DNA from 3 places in the Paenibacillus sp. cl141a genome. Region 2 is predicted to be linked to each of the others. Evidence: predicted binding sites of a transcription regulator. Region 2 holds the regulator's gene; each other region holds the start of a gene.
The links. Region 2 encodes Rex, which represses fermentation and respiration genes when NADH is low (regulators of the CRP and FNR family bind a similar motif). Its sites were predicted from a motif close to TTGTGAAATATTTCACAA; they were not measured.
Positions count from the first base shown of each region.

Region 1: BMX45_RS11965 (TorD/DmsD family molecular chaperone) is a predicted target of Rex. The motif match lies at 3,691-3,708, and genes of this name have one in related genera.
Region 3: qoxA (cytochrome aa3 quinol oxidase subunit II) is a predicted target of Rex. The motif match lies at 3,896-3,913, and genes of this name have one in related genera.

Region 1 is NZ_FNZO01000003.1:446,182-452,573, reverse strand. Features, by position in the region: gene BMX45_RS11970 (efflux RND transporter permease subunit) at 1-2,718, shown strand, start outside; gene BMX45_RS11965 (TorD/DmsD family molecular chaperone) at 2,803-3,480, opposite strand; gene moaA (GTP 3',8-cyclase MoaA) at 3,824-4,828, shown strand; gene BMX45_RS11955 (molybdenum cofactor guanylyltransferase) at 4,954-5,598, opposite strand; gene BMX45_RS11950 (MFS transporter) at 5,796-6,392, shown strand, end outside.
Region 2 is NZ_FNZO01000006.1:116,036-122,427, forward strand. Features, by position in the region: gene BMX45_RS17945 (AAA family ATPase) at 1-685, opposite strand, end outside; gene BMX45_RS17950 (hypothetical protein) at 678-1,211, opposite strand; gene BMX45_RS17955 (cell wall elongation regulator TseB-like domain-containing protein) at 1,469-1,987, opposite strand; gene BMX45_RS17960 (amidohydrolase) at 2,019-3,320, opposite strand; gene BMX45_RS17965 (redox-sensing transcriptional repressor Rex) at 3,295-3,960, opposite strand; gene dinG (ATP-dependent DNA helicase DinG) at 4,026-6,392, opposite strand, start outside.
Region 3 is NZ_FNZO01000008.1:103,988-110,379, reverse strand. Features, by position in the region: gene qoxD (cytochrome aa3 quinol oxidase subunit IV) at 1-69, opposite strand, end outside; gene qoxC (cytochrome aa3 quinol oxidase subunit III) at 71-667, opposite strand; gene qoxB (cytochrome aa3 quinol oxidase subunit I) at 664-2,607, opposite strand; gene qoxA (cytochrome aa3 quinol oxidase subunit II) at 2,671-3,675, opposite strand; gene BMX45_RS20915 (MocR-like pyridoxine biosynthesis transcription factor PdxR) at 4,558-6,006, opposite strand; gene BMX45_RS20910 (LysE/ArgO family amino acid transporter) at 6,152-6,392, shown strand, end outside.

The DNA.
Region 1 (6,392 bases), on a different contig from region 2:
GTTGCTTCCATCCAGGTAGCCGGCCAATTCGTGAATGAGGTACAGCTTAAGTTTAACCAGGACAAAATGAGCGAGCTTGGCCTGACCGAGGATACCGTCAAAGGTATCGTGCAAGGTTCGGCGCTGTACGCTCCGCTCGGCATGTTCGAAATGGAGAAGTCCCAAAAAGCCGTTGCCGTTGATGGCGGCATCATCGGCATCGACGATCTGAAGAATATCGCCATTCCCGTCATTCCGGGTGGCGGCGGGGCGGATGCGTCTGCCGGCGCCGGTGCTCCGAATGCCGGTGCAGGCCAGCAGCAACAGCCGCCTGGCGATGCTGCAGGTGCCGGTCAGCAAGCCGTGCCTGGCGCTGGCGCTGAAGCCGCTGCCGGTGCTGGCGCTGGTGGACAAAATAGTGCTCCTGGTATGCCAACCGGCATTCCAACCGTCAAACTGAGCGAGATTGCCAACATTGAAGTGATCGGCTCCTCGGAATCCATCTCCCGCACCAACGGGAAGGAATCGATCGGTATTCAAATCGTAAAAGCAAACGATGCCAACACGGTTGACGTCGTGAACCAGGTCAAAGACAAGGCCGAAGAATTGAGAGGCCTGTATCCGGGCATGGATCTGACGATCATGCTGGACCAAGGCAAGCCGATTGAGGACTCTGTCCATACGATGCTTTCCAAGGCATTATTCGGTGCGTTGTTCGCCGTTCTGATTATTATGGTCTTCCTGCGCAACATCCGTTCGACGATTATTTCGATCATTTCGATCCCGCTGTCCCTGCTGATTGCGGTTCTGTGCCTGAAGCAAATGGATATCACCTTGAACATGATGTCGCTCGGTGCCATGACCGTTGCCATCGGCCGGGTTGTCGATGACTCCATCGTGGTTATCGAGAATATTTACCGGCGCATGTCCCTCTCGACCGAGAAATTGAAGGGCCGAGAGCTCATCAGCGCCGCTACGCGCGAAATGTTTGTGCCGATCATGTCCTCCACCATCGTGACCATCGCAGTATTCCTGCCGCTTACATTGGTCAGCGGCATGGTAGGAGAGCTGTTCATGCCGTTTGCATTGACGATGGTCTTTGCCCTGCTTGCTTCCCTGGTCGTGGCGATTACGCTCGTACCTGCCATGGCGCACAGCTTGTTCCGCAAAGGCTTGAAGAACACACATGATCATGAAGAGAAGCCGGGTGCCATGGCCCGCGGTTATCGCTCCATCTTGAAATGGACCTTGAATCACAAAGCGATTACCTTCCTGGCAGCCATCGTGCTGCTCGTTGGAAGCTTATTCTTGACCAAGTACCTGGGCGTAAGCTTTATTCCGGAACAGGAAGACAAATACGCGATGGTCACCTATTCACCTGAGCCTGGCGTAATGCTGGAGGATGTTGAGGATCGAGCCTTAAAAGCCGAGAAGTTGATCCTGGATCAACCAGGCGTGCAATCGATGCAATACTCCATCGGCGGAAGCAATCCGCTGGGCATGGGCTCCGCCAATTCAGGATTGTTCTACGTTATGTATGATCCGGATACGAAAAACTTCGAAGATGTCAAAAAGACGCTCATCGAAGATCTTGCCAAGGAAGTGCCGGACGGCACTTGGTCCAATATGGACATGGCAGCCGGCGCCTTTGGCGGCAGCCAGTTGACGGTGAACGTCTTCGGCGACTCGCTGGAGCAGATCAAGCCGGTGGCCGATCAAATCGCAGAGCTTGCGAACAAGGATACCGCAACGTTTGAAAATGCGGAAACCAGCTTGTCCGAAGCGTTTGAGCAGTACACGCTGGTAGCCGATCAAGAGAAGCTCAGCTCACTGGGCCTGACGGCCGGACAACTAGCGATGAAGCTGGCCCCGGTACGGGAACGTCCGGTCTTGACCGAAGTCAAGATCGAAGACAAAACCTACAATGTTTACATTGAAGCGGACAGCAAAACCTATAAGAGCATTAAGGAAATCGAGAACGAAACCGTGACCTCTCCGCTTGGCATCGAAGTACCGATCAAGGATGTGGCCAAGGTGGAAAAAGGAACCACTCCGGATTCCATTACGCGCATCGACGGTAAAATGGTTGTGAGTGTCACAGCCGACATCCTGTCCAGCGACGTAGGCTCGGCTTCGACCAACCTGGAGACCGAAGTGAACAAGCTTGAGCTTCCAGACGGCGTGTCCGTCCAATTCGGAGGCGTCACCGAGCAAATTAACGAAACCTTCGGACAGCTTGGGCTCGCCATGCTGGCGGCCATCGCTATCGTATACTTTGTACTCGTGGTTACGTTTGGCGGGGGACTCGCTCCATTCGCCATCCTGTTCTCGCTGCCGTTCATTGTCATCGGCGCTATCATAGGCCTGCTCGTCACAGGCGAAACACTGAACGTGTCTGCACTGATGGGCGTACTCATGCTGATCGGTATCGTTGTGACGAACGCGATCGTGTTGATCGACCGTGTGATCCATATGGAACGCGAAGGAATGAGCACGCGCGAAGCCCTGCTCGAAGCCGGCGCCACCCGTCTTCGTCCGATTCTGATGACGGCACTGGCAACCATCGGCGCGCTCCTGCCTCTCGTATTCGGCTGGGAGAGCAGCGCAGGCATTATCTCGAAAGGACTCGGCATCACGGTTATCGGCGGCCTGATCAGTTCCACACTGCTGACGCTCGTGGTTGTACCGATCGTGTACGAGTTCCTGATGAAGTTCAGCAAGAAAAGAATCGAAGATTAATTAGAACACCAAACGCCCCGGCCTTCCTAATACAAGGAAGCCAGGGCGTTGTTTGTGTTTGGTGGTGATGATATGATTCTGGCGCTAATGCACCAGTATGGCTTCTTTGGAATGCTTCCAGGTCTTCAGCATGTTCAGATCCTGCGCGAGGAATTCCTCCAGCAGGCTGAATAACGACTGGTATAGCGGGCTTTGCGTGGACCCCTTCAGATCCTTGCAGAGGGATGGCACCCATGACAACAGATGCTCCTCCAGAAATTGCTCTTGTACCTCCATTAATTGCAACATGCTATCTTCACAATACGTATTGTTCAGCATACGGTCATGAAGCAGCGTCATAAATTCCAGTTCAATGGCTATATGATCGTCCGCTTCGCCATGCAGTTTATTAAAGGCAACACCGGCGGATGCATAACAATCGGCCAAATCCTGAGCGCATCCATCCTTCGTATAATGGGATTCCGCGGCCTGGCGAGGTTTGGACTGCTGAAGCAGCCGGCGGTATTCCGCCCCCTCATATTCGCAAATCCGAACTAATTCCTCAGGCGAGCGTCCGCATAAATATTTCATTAGATCCGTACCGGCCTTCGAACACTCCGCCGCCTTGCTAATTCCGCTCCCGCGGCTCCATTCCGCAATCATAGACAAGCTGGGCCAATTGCCCAAAAAATCAATCAGCAGCTCATAGACCGTCCCCCGGTTTTCAAGCCACCTGTGACAGACGTCAGGCACCTCCAAAGTTTGAACAGGTGATATCGCCATATCGAACCTCCTATTGGTAACCTTTCTTGTTGGATGTGATATCCTTGACAGTATATCTTAGATGAACGTCTAATGAAAGCAGTTTGAAATGATTTCCGAAAATTTCGGAAAAATCAGGAAACTTTCGGAAATCTAGAATGTCACTACTCGCTTTCAAGGGGAGAAAGCTTTGGTCCACAGGTCCAATATACATGATTTAGAAAGCGTTTTCTGTGATACTTCTCACAAATCCTTGAACTTATCCGTGCGGCTTGTCCGGCTAACATGACCCTTACAATGCATTGACTCCTGTTCGGGGAATGGCTACAATGTGACCATGCACGCTAGTAAAAGGGGGATTTCCATGATCGAACCGCTTAAAGATTCCTTCGGTCGTGTTCATGATTATATTCGAATCTCGGTGACGGATCGGTGCAATCTTCGTTGTGTATATTGTATGCCGGAAGAAGGGATGGAATTCCAACCTCACGATCAGATAATGAGCTATGAAGAGATCGCCGCAATCATGCGCGTTCTGGCCCCCATGGGCGTCTCCAAAGTACGTCTTACCGGCGGCGAGCCGCTTGTGCGCAAGGATCTGGAAACCTTGGTCCATCAAATTGCTTCCATTGAAGGAATTCAAGATATATCCCTCACCACCAACGGGATCATGCTCCCATCCAAGGCCCGCCTGCTGAAGGAAGCGGGACTCACCCGCATCAACATCAGCCTGGATTCGCTTCAGGAAGAGCGTTACGCTCGCATCACGCGCGGCGGCCGGGTGCATAAAGTGCTTGAAGGCATTGAAGCCGCTTATGAAGCCGGCCTGAATCCGATCAAGCTGAACATGGTGTTAATGAAGGGCTTCAATGAGGACGAGATTCGCGACTTTATCGCCCTGACGCTTGATCGTCCCCTTCATGTCCGCTTTATTGAATACATGCCGATCGGCCAAGCGTCCGATACCTGGCGGGATTCGTACCTGCCGCTGAGCCGGGTATCCGAAGTGTGCCAAGAGGCCGGCTGGGCCATTCAAGAAGAGCAGGGCCCTTCCGGCAATGGTCCTTCGCGCAACATGAAGGTGGTTGGAGCAACGGGAACGTTCGGTTTGATCCATCCGGTCAGCGATCATTTTTGCGATTCCTGCAACCGGCTCAGGCTGACGGCCGACGGCCATATCAAGGCCTGCCTGTACTGGTCGGACGAATTTAACGTGCGCCGCGTCATCGATGACCCTTCGGCGGTGGCGAACCTGTTCCGCAAAGCGCTCGGCGCCAAGCCGCTGAATCATGAAATGGCGCTCGCGCTGGAGAAAAAGGCCCAAAGCCATACTCCTACGGTCCGGCGCATGTCGCAGATCGGCGGATGAGCTTCTGCTCCGAGCATGAGAGCAGAATCAGCATAGCCAAAGCAAACCGCCTTATATATACTAGAAAGCCCCGCCAAGCATTTGAATGGCGGGGCTATTTTTATAGAATGCATGCAGGGGATCGATCATTCTTCCGTATTCAGCAGACCGCCTGCGGCCTCGTAATCCACGGGCGTATTCATGTTAAATAAGATTCGGCTCGGATCAAGGCCGGTCACTTCCGCTAATTCCTCCTCATTCGCAAAAACGACATTCAGCTCCTGCACCCACTCCACCATGCGGAGCTGCCTCCGCATCAGCCTGCGCTCAAGGCTTTCCGCGGCCTCTCTGCGATACGCTGCCAGCAGTGGATGCATCCTTCCTTCCACGACCGGGATTATAGCGTCGGCGGTGTCCTGCATGTTCGCAAGATCCAGCAGTCCCTGAAGAAACCGCTCGTGGATGTAAGGCATATCGCAAGCTGCGATCAGATTCCATGTGCTCCGGGAAGACTTCAGGGCGGCATGAAGGCCCGCCATCGGACCTTGTCCGACATATAGATCGGGGACGCATTCCAAGCCGAGGAATTGATAAGGTCCCGGGTCATTGGTAGACAGGATCACCCGTCCGCTGACTTTGTCCAGCGCGTGGACCGTCCGTTCAATCAAACTCATCCCCTCCATGGGCAGCAGCGCCTTGTTTCTCCCCATTCTCCGGGAGGCTCCTCCAGCAAGCACGATACCCGTCACCTGACCCGATGGCAGACGAACATCTTGGAATTGAACGCTCATATGCTCCACCAGCCTTTCTTCAAGTTATAAAAAATCGGATTCAGTTTATAGGCTAATATCCAGAATAATGGAAAATCATTTAAAAGATGGTTTGTATCCCTTTTCAATGCGTGATACATTGAAAGGAAAGCGGCTTTTTTCTTATACCGCGATTATGGATTGTATTCGGTTTGAAAGGAATGACCCACTTGCGGAATATGGACAATGCTCAACCTTCGCTGACATCGCTCAAGCTGTTCAACTTCTTCATTTACGGAACCATGGTCATCTTCACCGGTTTCTTCCAGTTGTATTTGCAAGATATCGGCATGAGCAAAATCGAAATCGGCAGCCTGATGGCGATTGCGCCATTTGTGTCCATCTTCGCCAATCCGTTCTGGGGATTCTGGAGTGACCGGGCGGCCAACATCAAACGCGTGCTGCTGATCATGATGACCGGTACGCTGCTGCTGGTTCAGCTTGTTTTTCAAGCGAATACCTATGCAATGATATACATGACGATGATTTTCTTTTATTTTTTCCAGACGCCGATGTTCTCGCAGACGAATTCGCTGATTCTGACCTATATTGATGGAACCCCGCAAAAGTTCGGCTCGTTCCGGCTGTGGGGCTCGCTCGGATGGGCGCTGACGGCCATCGCGGCCGGGCCTGTCATCGACCGGCTTGGGTCGGGACGCATTGCCATCGTGTTCTCGATCATGCTGCTGGTGGCGGCCGTGTTCATGTTTACGCTGCCCTCCATCCAGAAAACGGCTGCATCGGCATCGGTCAGCCTTAGGGGGCTCAGCAGGCTG
Region 2 (6,392 bases):
TATCCAGCATTTCTTTACGGTTCGTTGCGGCGATCACCAGAATGCGAGGCGTGTCCTGCGAATAGATGCCGTCCATTTCGGTCAGCAGCTGATTCAGCGTTTGGTCGTACTCTCGCTGTTGGCCGCCTTCGCGTTTACCGCCGATGACGTCAATCTCATCGATGAAGATGATGGCATTTTGCTTGTTTTCTTTGGCCGCGCGGTTGCGGGCATCCTTGAACAAATCCCGGATACGCCCAGCACCGACGCCCACATACATCTCCACGAATTCACTGCCGGAAGCAGCGACAAATATAGAATCGGTATAATGGGCAGCGGCCTTGGCCATCAAGGTCTTCCCTGTTCCCGGAGGCCCTGTGAGAAGAATCCCCTTCAATGGACGTATGCCGAATTTCTTGATATCTTCGTGACGAATCAGAAAATCCAATGCTTCCCGCAGCTCCTGCTTAGCGTTATCCTGCCCGCCGATTTCCTCGAACGTCAGCTTGGCCGGACCGCTCTTCTTCCGCTTTCGCTCATTTCCGGCACCAACCGCGATGCCGCCCTTCATCTTGGCTATAAACAGCAAGCCGCCTACGAGTCCTGCCGCTATTAAGAGAGGCACGATATTCACGCCGACAAACACAAGGAATACCAACAATACCGGAATGAAGCCTAACATGATTTCTTTTGCTAGTTTAGGCATGATTCCACACCTCCATTTTGCCAGGTTGACGCGGCAAGATTATAAATTTACCAGACTTGCCGTCTGACAAGCTGACATAGACATTGGTGTCATCGATCGTTGCTTTTGCTTTCAAATTCGGCGACTGGGCAGCCAGCTGCTCGAGCGATGATTGAATATCGGTATACTGCTTATTGTCCATCGCTTCGGCAACCGACAGCATCGCTTGCTCCCACCATTGATCCAATGCTCCCGAGGAATGGTCCTCCACCTGGATTCTCAATTCCCGCTTGCCGATCACGGACTTGCCTTCCTGCTTAATATGCTGAACCAGACCTTGTAAATTCGCATCCGGAGCCAAATCAAGATTCAAAGTCACGGTATCCTGTTTAATATCTATATGAGAACTTTTCACGCCATCGTATTGTGACACAACCGTTGCGAGCGGATTCTGCAAAGCCATCTGCCGATACAGAAACCAACCGCCAAAGAGGACTGATGCTGAGATCACGACAGTCAGCATGATAGGTACAATGCGCAGTTTCATGAAGTTCCTCCTTCAATTCCAATATGAAATTTTGTATAGCAATCGCAGCACAATAATACATATAACAGCGATATATTGCGACGCATGTAATTGATCTGCTCAATTCGTACAAGTACGAGTATATCACATCTTATATACTTTTTCATGCTTGTCTGTGAAAATATTTAGAACAGTTTTTCCAATTTATTTCTGTATGCGCTTACATGTTTATGTGCCAAAGAGGCATCCCTATAAGGGACGCCTTGTTATTTGTTTTCTTATTGATTAGGAAGAATAATATCATTTCCGATGGCGTTTCCGTCTTGAAAACGATAGAATCGGTAACCTCGCTGTCCGTTGTTTTCATATTGCAGCTGCCAGGCATACTCGCCTTCATACATTCCCGGCAGCAATCGCTTGATGACCGCACCCGGCATTTCGTTACGGATCTGGTCCCGCATCACGTCCTCTGACAGGCCCGTATTCAATAACACGGACTGAACGGCATCCGCCCCTTCAACAGGAACGTTATCGTCCGTAAACTTCACCCAAACCATACGGTCTTGATTGTCTTTATCTTTCCCGCTGACCACCCAGTAGTTATTGTCCTCGCCCCATACCGATTTATAGGTCTTGTCGGACGAGACCAATTGGCCATGCTGTTTCGCTGCAAGGATCGCCATTCTTTCTTCATTCCACGTATCTTTCATAACATAGGAATAATAGAGCTGTAGGCCAAGCAATAGCAGCAGGACGCCGGACACGCTCAGCAATATCCACTTCGTTTTTTTCTTCAAATCCGTCTTCCTCGCTCCCCTTGATTATTCCCTAGAGGGTTGTAAGACGCTCAAATGCACGCTGCGCTTCCCGGCGGATGCGTTCCTCGTCGAGCGTAAGGCTCGCGCCATTCTTCACCACCTGCTTGCCGTCAACCCATACATGCTCTACATCCTTCGCGCTGGCAGAGTAAATCGCGTGAGAAATATAGTCGGTCCGCGGAAGGAAATGCGCCTGATCCGTATTCAAAGCGATCATATCGGCTTTCATACCTACCGCGAGCGTACCGATATCCTCAAGGAAAGCGGACTTGGCTCCGTACTCCGTACCCATTCGAAGCGCTTCGGAGGCCGGAATGGCCGTCGGATCCCCGCTTACTCCTTTATGGATCAGGGCAGCCAGCCGCATCTCTTCGAACATATCCAGGTTATTGTTGCTAGCAGGTCCGTCGGTACCGAGCGACACCGTTACACCGGCTTTCAACAGCGCAGGTACGCGGGCGACTCCGCTGGCAAGCTTCAAATTGCTACCGGGATTATGCGATACGGCTACTTGATGCTTGGCCAAGACTTCGATTTCTTCATCGGTCAGATGAACGGCATGCGCGAGGAGCGTAGGACGGGAGAACATGCCCAGCTTCTCCAAATGGGCAACGGGGCGAAGCCCGTAGTCCTTAACATTCTGAGCCACTTCGGTTTCCGTTTCGGACATATGGGTATGCAAAGGCAGGTTCAAGTCATGGGATGCTTGAACGAATTTTTCGATGAAATCCGGCGGGCAAGTATAAGGCGCGTGCGGCGAGATCATCGTCGTAATTCTGCCGTCAGCCTTGCCATGCCAATCCTTCGCGAATGCCACCGCTTCGTCCAGCTTCTGCTGCTGTACCTCGGGCGGGCATAGACCGATTACGCCGCGCGTCAGGACGCCGCGCATTCCTGAGTCCTGGACAACCTTCGCGACCTGATCCATATGGTCATACATATCCACAAACGTCGTGGTTCCGCCCTTGATCATCTCCAGCACGGAGAGCGATGTGCCCCAATAAACGTCGTCTGACGTGAATTTGGCTTCCATCGGCCACATTTTTTCCTGAAGCCATACCTGCAACGCCAGATCGTCGCCATAACCGCGGAGAAGCGACATGGCGGCATGTCCATGCGTGTTCACCAATCCAGGCAGGAAAAACAGATGGGTTCCGTCGATAATCTCTGTTCCCTCTTCCACGACGGGCTCCTCTTCGCCCAGGTACGTGATCCGGTCGCTATCGACCACCATATATCCCCGAAGCACGGATTGGCCTTCCCCTAGTACTGCAAACGTTCCGTTCTTAACCATCCACTTCGTTGTTGTCATGTGCTGCATCCTCCTTGCCGTTATCCAAATAATAGGCCAAACTTTGCAAATCCGTTGTAAAATCAGCCGTATGAATCCGGATATGGGCCGGGGCTTTCAGGATGGTTGGCGCAAAGTTCAGAATCGCCTCGATCCCTGAGGCGATAAGCTGATTCGCTACGTTCTGCGCTTCGAAATCCGGAACGGTGATAATCCCGATTCGAATGCCGTGCTCATGAACCGTCTTCTCCAGCTCTTCCATCGGCTGTACGACCAAATTGTTAATTTTCATACCAACTTTGGGAGAATACGAATCGAAAATCGCCACAATCTTCATATTATCCTTCAGGAATGCATTGTAATTCGATAATGCATGTCCAAGATTACCGGCCCCGACCAATGCGACATTGATCTTCTGGTCCAGCTTCAGAATCTGGCGAATCTTCTCGATCAGATATGAAACATCATATCCGATCCCTTTCCGTCCAAAATCACCGAAATACGCCAGGTCCTTACGAATTTGAGCAGGATTGAGGTCCAGCTTCTGTCCCAGCTCCTGGGAGGAAACCGTGGAAACCTCCCTTTTCTGAAGCTCATTCAAATAGCGCAAGTATACAGGTAATCTGCGGACCACGGCTTCCGAAATTTTTTCCGATTTCATGCATGCTCCCCCTAATAATAGGTTAATAACTACATCTTTTTTTGTTGATCGTGCTTGGTTTCACTTTATTCAGCTCGGTTCCCCGCGCTTGCCTCTTCCTGCAGCCATTCCGAGATTCGGGGAACGATCCCCTCTGTCGGCATGTGCTCCATCTTCGGCCCCGGCAAGGAATATAAGAAATACTTCCCGTAATAGGATTCAATGACCCGGGTATCGTACACGATCACGATCCCTTTATCTTGTGCTGTTCGCACCAGGCGCCCAAACCCCTGTTTGAAACGAATGACCGCTTGCGGAACCGAAAGCTTCATGAAGGGATTCTTCTTCTGCTGCTGCAGCAGTTCGCTCTTGGCTTCGACCAAGGGGTGATTCGGCGGCTGGAACGGCAGCCGGACGATGGCTAGACAAGTCAGCGCCTCACCCGGGATGTCTACCCCTTCCCAGAAGGAGCTGGTGCCCAGCAGCACGGAAGCGCTGCTGTCCTGAAATCTTCGGATTAACTTGGTACGGCTGGTTCCGTCCATACCTTGTCCCAATACCGTGATGTCGCTTGATGCCAGCGCTTCTTTCAGCGGCTCGTGCACCTGGCGCAGCATCCGGTACGAAGTGAAAAGGACGAGCATGCGGCCATGCGTAGCCACGGCCGTATCGGCCAAAGACTTCACCAGCGTATTCACAAAGAGTGCATCCCCGACCGATCCCTTCACGCTCGGAAAATCGCGCGGCACGACAAGTAGGGCCTGTTCCCTGTAATTAAACGGGGACGGGAGCTGAACGGTGTTCAGGTTCCCCGCTTCAGCCGCTTCCTGAAGACCCAGGTTCTCGATCATGAACTGAAACGATTTGTCCACCGACAAGGTCGCCGATGTCAGAATCACGCTTTGTTTCTTGTCAAAAAACAATTCCTTCAAATGAGTGCTCACGTCGACGGGCACGGCATACAACTGCAGCGATTTGCTGCGGAAATTGCCGTTCGCCTCCATCCAGTAGACGGTGCCCTCATCGTTCAAGGCCATGAAGGAGCGCAGGTCTTCGCGATGCGCGGCCAGGTCCTTAAACAGGCCCGATAGGTCGGTTAACAGGCTGTCTGCGCTATAGTCATCCAAATCTTCCTTCATTTCGGCGATCAGCTTATCGCCCTTGCGTACGACATCGCCCAGCGTCAGATGAATTTGATGCTCCAGTTCGGCCATCGATTCCCAATCCTTCGGCTTCTTAAGCGGGGACAGGCGGAGCGAGAATTGGCCGGCATCTCCCGGAGAAGCGTCTCCGCGTTCCGGAAGCAGTCCGAACAATTGATCGCTGAGCCGATCCCAGTTCTCTTTTGCGGTAATCAGGTCCGGGTACAAACGGTCGATGACGGAAGACCATTCGACAGCCTTCTCGTGCGGCGAAGCTTGCAGCAGCTGGCGCAGAGCCGGGAGCTGCCCGCTTCGGCTGTCTTTGTACATGCGGGTCAAGGTATGGACCACCGAAAAATACTTTATCTGCAAGCCAAGGTGCTTGCCGGCGACATCCTCAAGATGATGCGCTTCGTCGATGACGAGGCGCTCATAGCTTGGCAGCAGCTGATGATTCGCCTTCACGTCGGTGAACAGCTTCGAATGGTTCGTAATGACGACATCCGCAATGCCTGCTTCATGCTTGGCCCTGTGATAATAGCATTTGCGGAACCAAGGGCAGGCGCGTCCAAGGCAAGAATCCGAATCGCTGGAGATGGTTTCCCAGAAATCCCCTCCGCGTCCGCCAAGGTTTAGCTCTTCATCATCCCCGTTCTCCGTCTGGGTCAGCCAGACCAGCATCTGGGCCGCCGTGATTACGTCTTCCTTCGGGGAATGAAAATCTCTTCTATTTATTTTATGTTCAAATTTTCTCAAACACAAATAATGTCCCCTGCCCTTGAAAATGGCCGCCTTAAAAGGAAAAGGAACAACCTGGGTGAGCAGGGGAATATCCCTGTCACGCAGCTGTTCTTGAAGGTTGATCGTATGCGTGCTCACCATAACCTTCTGTTCCTGCTTCACGCTTTGATAGATCGACGGCAGCAAATATCCAAGCGATTTGCCAGTTCCCGTGCCTGCTTCGATCAATAGATGTTTATTGTCATCCAGCGCCTGCATCACTTCCTGGAACATCATGTCCTGGGCATCCCTGCTCTCGTAATGAGGCAGCGTTTCCTTGAGGCGTTCACGAACATCGTTCATGTATTGCTCGAAGCTTACATCGGCCAAGGGGTTCGGCTCCGTCTCATCCCTGACAGGTGCTATATCGTTCCAATCATCCACCGCCAAGGCAAACTGGCGGTAGTACGTATGGGTGTCTCCCGCTTGTACGGCTTGGAGCTCCCTGTCGGAACGAATGCCGTCAAAGAACCAGGCCAAGTCGCTGTCCTCGTCGGCAAACAGGTCGCTTAAACGCTGAATGGTGAGCAG
Region 3 (6,392 bases), on a different contig from region 2:
GACAGCTGAAAGGACGAGGGACGATATATAACCCGCTACATGCTTAATTGGAAACAGCTGTTTTAACATGTCACATCAGTCCTTTCAGATACACGAAGCTGAAAATGAAGATCCACACAACGTCCAGGAAGTGCCAGTAGAGCGAGAAGATAAAGGACTTGTTGGCTGTGGAATGATCCAGTCCATGCTTTTTAAGTTGAATCAGAATGGCGGTTCCCCACAGGAGACCGAAGGTCACGTGAGCTCCGTGCGTGCCAAGCAATGTGAACAAGCTGGAGGAGAAGGCGCTCGTTGAGAGCGTTACTCCTTCATGAACATAGGTGAAGAATTCAAAGATCTCGATCCCGAGGAATCCCGCACCCAGCAGCAGGGTGATGACCATGAAGATCATCATCTGCTTTTTCAGGCCCAGACGCATCGCATGAACAGCCAAACCGATGGTGAAGCTGCTCGTTAAGAGCAGGAACGTCTCAAGCAGGACCGGCGTAATTTCAAAGATTTCCGCTCCGCTCGGACCGCTGGCAAAGCGGTTCACGAGAACGAAGTAGACGGTAAACAAGGTAGCAAAGAGCGCAATTTCAGCTCCGAGGAACAGCCAGAAGCCGAATATACGATTGCGGTTTTCCTCTGTTCCATATTCCAGCGGCTGAGTGGCATCTATTTTCATACCGTATCACCCCGCAGTTTCTGTTCGGTTTGAACAATCTCTTCAACCGGAATGTAATACCCGTGATCACGGTCGAAGGACATGGTAGCCATAATAATCAATACCGCGATACCGGCCACGATGGATGGAATCCACCAGCTGAATACCAGGAAGAAGCCCAGGAAGAAGAAGGCGATGCCCAGTATAAACGGTTTTCCGGTGTTGCTTGGCATGTGAATCTTCGTGATTTTCTCGTCCGAAAGCGGCTCGTTGTTTTTCTTGGAGAACCAGAAGGCATCACGGCCTTTGACTTTCGGTGTTACCGCAAAGTTGTAAACTGGAACCGGACTTGGCGTCGACCATTCCAGTGAGCGTGCATCCCATGGATCTCCTGTTTTGTCGCGCGGCTCGTAACGTGTACTCCAGTAAATGTTGTACACCAGAAGGATGAAGCCGATCGCCAGGCCGACCGCGCCGACCATCGACAGCATATTCAGCGGACCAAAGCCGGTCTCGGCCGAATACGTGTACGTACGGCGGGTCATCCCCATAAGTCCCAGGAAGAACATTGGGAAGAACGTAACGTTAAATGAGATGGCAATGAACCAGAATGCGATTTTGCCAAGCTTTTCGTTCAGACGGAAGCCGAACACTTTAGGGAACCAGTAGTGGAAACCGGCAATGACGGCGAATACGGCGCCTGGAATGAGCACATAGTGGAAGTGGGCCACCAGGAACATCGTATTGTGATACTGATAGTCGGCACTGGCCATCGCCAGCATGACGCCGGTTACGCCGCCGATCGTAAAGATCGGAATAAAGGCAAGCGAGTAGAGCATCGGCGTCGTAAAGCTGATTCGGCCCTTGCGAAGCGTAAAGAGCCAGTTGAATATTTTGATCCCGGTCGGTACGGCAATCGCCATCGTCGTGATGGAGAAGAAACCGTTGACCATGGCCCCTTGACCCATTGTATAGAAATGGTGGGCCCATACCAGGAAGGACAATCCGGATATAATCGCCATACTCAATACCATGGAGCTGTAACCGTACAGGTTCTTTTTGGAAAAGGCTGAGATGATCTCGCTGAAAATACCGAATGCCGGCAGAATAACGATATATACCTCAGGGTGACCCCATACCCAGAACAGGTTGGCCCAGAGCATATCCATGCCCCCGTTGGCCATCGTGAAGAATTGCGAGCCGAAGATGCGGTCGAACATCATAAGCAGAAGCGCAATCGTAAGCACAGGGAAAGCAAAGATAATGATGACGCAAGTGATCAATACCGACCACGTAAACATTGGCATGCGCATCAGGGTCATACCCGGCGCGCGCATTTTCAGGATGGTTACGATAAAGTTAAGACCTGTCAGCAAAGTACCAATCCCTGAAATCTGAAGCGACAGAGAGTAGTAGTTGTTGCCGACCGTCGGACTGAATTCGATACTGGCCAGCGGGAAGTAAGCGGACCAGCCGGCATCAGGTGATCCTCCGATAACGAAGGAAATGTTGAACAGCATCGCTCCGGCGAAGAACAGCCAGAAGCTGATAGCGTTCAGTTTAGGGAATGCAACGTCACGGGCACCGATCTGGAGCGGAACGATGACGTTCATCAGACCGAAAATAAACGGCATGGCCATAAAGAGGATCATGATGACCCCGTGAGTCGTGAATACTTCATTATAATGCTGACCGGTCAGAAACTTCATCTCCGGTGCGGCGGTCTGCGCACGCATCATGATCGCGTCGACGCCCCCGCGGAACAGCATGATCAATGCACAGATGATGTACATGACACCAATTCTTTTGTGATCCACGGTCGTCAGCCATTCCCGCCACATATATCCCCACTTCTTGTAATAGGTCAAGCCGAAGAGGATTGCGAGCGAGACGAGCACGATACTCACCATGGCGCCGTAAATTAACGGATCACCGGTAACGAAAAATTCGTCCCATTTCATAAAGGCCTAGCTCCTTTCTGGATGTATGAAGTAGATCGGGTGAACAACGTTTCACTCACCGATTTAATGTCCATCATGCTGATGATTTGGGCTTTCTTCAGCCGGGAAGTTTGGCAGCGGTTCGTTTGGATCCACGTTCGTTTCGCTGTCAAATTCCGTTTCTTCCGTTGTTGCAGGATCCGGGTGGACGTCTTTATGGTCCTGATGCTCCTCATTGCCGTTGACGTCACCGCCATGGTGATGGTCTTCAGATGGCGGCGGGCTGAATTCCAGATGCGTGTTAGAGAAGGTCATTCGTCCGACATGCGCGGTCTCCAGAAGCTTCTTGAACTCATCTTCCTTCAGTTCAGGCGCGGTATCCTTTACATCCTGAACCCACTCATCATACTCGGCAGAGGTCATGGCAAGAGCTTCGAAATCCATATGGGCAAAGCCTTCGCCGTTGAAGTTCGCATTACGGCCCATCATCGAACCCGGTACGTCGGCAACCATGTTCAGCTTGGTAATCATGTCGCTCATTGCGTACTTCTGTCCATGAAGCTGAGGAATCCAGAAGCTTGTGATCGGACCGAACGAATACAGTCGGAACTCGATCGGACGATTGGTCGGAATGTTAACGTAATTGACGGTTTCGATTCCTTCTTCCGGATAGCTGAAGTGCCATTTCCAGTTCGAAGAGGAAGCATAAATGACCAGAGGCTCTTGGTTCTCGTAGCCTTCAGGCACATTCTCGACGGCCACCGTCGTTTTGACGGTTACGACCGAGAGCACGGCAACGATCAGGATCGGAATGGCAGTCCACAGAATTTCCAGCCATTTGTTGCCTTCTTCATGAGGCGGTTCGTAACCTTCGTTGGATTTCTTGGCTCGATATTTCGTGAGCATGTAGATATAAAGCGCGTAAACTACCGCTAGGATTCCGACCATCATGAGAATAGAGAATATGATTGTATCGGATAGGGTTCTGGCAGCCGGTCCTTTCGGATCTAATACCGTGAGCGAGCTGCAGCCCGATAAGAGCAAGGTAAAGCATAAAAACAATGCAAATAACGGCCCTCTTTTGTTCATGGTGTACCCCTTTCCTTGAAACGTTCGTTCGATTCAATGTTACTGACACATCTATAGTAGAAAGTTCCGATCGGCTTTGCAAAACACATAAACTTGTATAAATAACAGATAAATCCATATTCGTGTCAATGTATGTAATTTTATGTGTTCAATTTGTTACAAAAGGGGAGGGTTGTGAGCGAAATCATTGTAGTGGCGCGGTTTTGAGGCAGTTCATACTTTGTTCAAATATTCACGAGAGTTACCAGTTTCGTCACAATTCCGGGCCTGTTTTTCACCGCTTTCGGCTCCTTAACCTGCCGAATAAATCCCAGTACTGATAAGGGTTTAGACGAGAAAGTATAATTTTTCACAATAAAATCGAAGTCGATTTTTATTTCCAGTTTACTTATTTAACCAAAAGGATCGAAGAGGCTTGTGATAGGATATAACTAAAAATTGGAACGAGATATTTTGCTGGGGATTGTGCAACGCTTGACAGGAAAGAGAGGAGGGCCAGTGCGGTCGTTCTGGATATGGTTTTTATTTCTTGTTTTGAGCTGGCTATGCGCCTTCATCCCTGTGCTCCAGCATGTTGATCCGGATCAATAGCCTTGGCGATTAGGGAGAGTCGCCATTTTTGTCACGGACTTCTTTATGGCGCCGTTATTCCGCGCCAGGCCTGCAATGCTATTTGTCACACTGCTCGCAACGTCGGTATTTTCCGTAATCTCCTTGTGGCCCGCGAGCACGGATGCAACGAACCCGTGCGTTCTGCTAGTTTATTCCATCCTGGCGGGAAGCCGCTTACCGGCTCTCCGCCGTTTATGCCTTTTCGCCTCCAATCCGAGTCAGAGGGTGGGGGAGAATGGGTTCGTCATAATATGGGGCTTCAACTGCTGTTTACAACACATGGAGGCGAATTAGCTCCGCAAGCCGGATAAGTCCCTTCTCCAGTTGATCGTAGGAGACGTAGGCAAAAGATAATCGCAGATGCTGCTGGTCGTTACGGTCATAAATATTTCCGGGATTGAGCAGCAGGCCTTCCTTCAATGCCTGCTCGAATAACGTACGAATGGAGATCGGCTTTGCGATGCGGAGCCAAACATAAAATCCGCCTTGGGGTTTATTCCAGTGGGCAATATCTTGAAAATATCGTTCCAGCAACGACAGCGTAAAGTCTCTGCGCTTCATCAGCTCTGTCCGGATCTGAACGAGATGCTTCTCATAGGATCCGCTCGAGAGCCACTCCGCGACAGCATGCTGGGACAGCGAGCTGGACCCGTAATCGGTCTGCATTTTAATGTCGGACAGCCGATCGATGACAGGCTCCGGCCCGACGACCCATCCGATGCGCAGACCGGGCCCGAGGGTTTTGGACATGCTGCCCATATAGAGCACGAGTCCTTGTTTATCCGAAGCTTTCAAAGGGGGCGGAGAGGGAGTATCCAACCATAAATCGCCATACACATCATCCTCGATGACGGGCAATCTTTCTTGGGCACAGATTTGCAGCAGCTCCGTCCTTCTGTCGGAAGACATCATGGTGCCTGTAGGGTTATGAAAGGAAGGGATCGTGTAGAGCAGGGCGGCTCTGTGCTGACGCTTGAGCCTTCCGATAGATTCCGTTCTGATCCCTTTGGCATCCATCGGGATGCCGTGCAAATGCATGCCAGCCGACTGAAATACATGAATCGAGTTCAGGTAAGTGGGATTCTCCACCAGGATGGCGGAACCGTGATGCAGCAGCCCCAGGGAAATAAGCTGCAAGCCCTGCAGCCCGCCGGAGACGATAAGAATGGAAGAAGGAGAGGCGGATATCCCCTTCTTATACAAATAATCGCTGATGATTTCCCTTAAGTATATGCTGCCTTTCGGTTCCGAATATCCCAAAGTGAAACGGCTGGACATGCTGCCGTTAAACATCTCCCGCATTTGGACGGTCGGAAGGAGCTCAGGCGAAAGCTCGCCAGTTCCGAGTCGGATCACATCCGGATCGGTTTCCGCGCGGTTGATCTGCTGGATCATATGGATGTTCGGCTGATAGGAGCCGGATTTCACGTATTGATTCCAATCAGGCGGGGGCGTGGCTGCCAGTACGCTCCAAGTATTGTTAACAATAACCGTGCCTTGTCCCACCCGGGATTCTATGAAACCGTCAGCCGCAAGTTCACCCAAGGCATAAACGATGGTGCTGCGGTTGACTTGAAATTTGGCGGCAAGCTCCCTCTGCGGGAGAAGTCGGGATCCGACCGGCCCTTCCCCGTTCATGATTCGGCTCTTCATGTAATCATAAATTTGCCGATGCAGAGGCACTTGGGAAGCTTTATTCAATTTCCATTCTTCTGTCATGGACAACCTGCTTTCTGACAAACGTTCTATAGAATCATGCCCAGTATACATCATTGGTTGGGTCGAATGCCAACCAATTGGTTGGAGACGCAGTCAAGCACTTCCTTTACAATGGTGAAAATATGTACTGGAGGTTTGTTTTCAAATGATTGGCGTTATACTTCATGGATTCATTCTGGCTCTTGGCCTCATTCTTCCCTTGGGCGTGCAGAATGTGTTCGTATTTAATCAAGGTGTCGTCCAACCCCGGTTTATTAGGGCGCTGCCCGTCATTATTACCGCATCGTTATGCGATACGCTGCTGATTTCATTGGCGGTATTGGGCGTATCCGTGATCGTTTTGGAATATGAATGGATCAAAATGACGTTATTTACATTGGGAATCT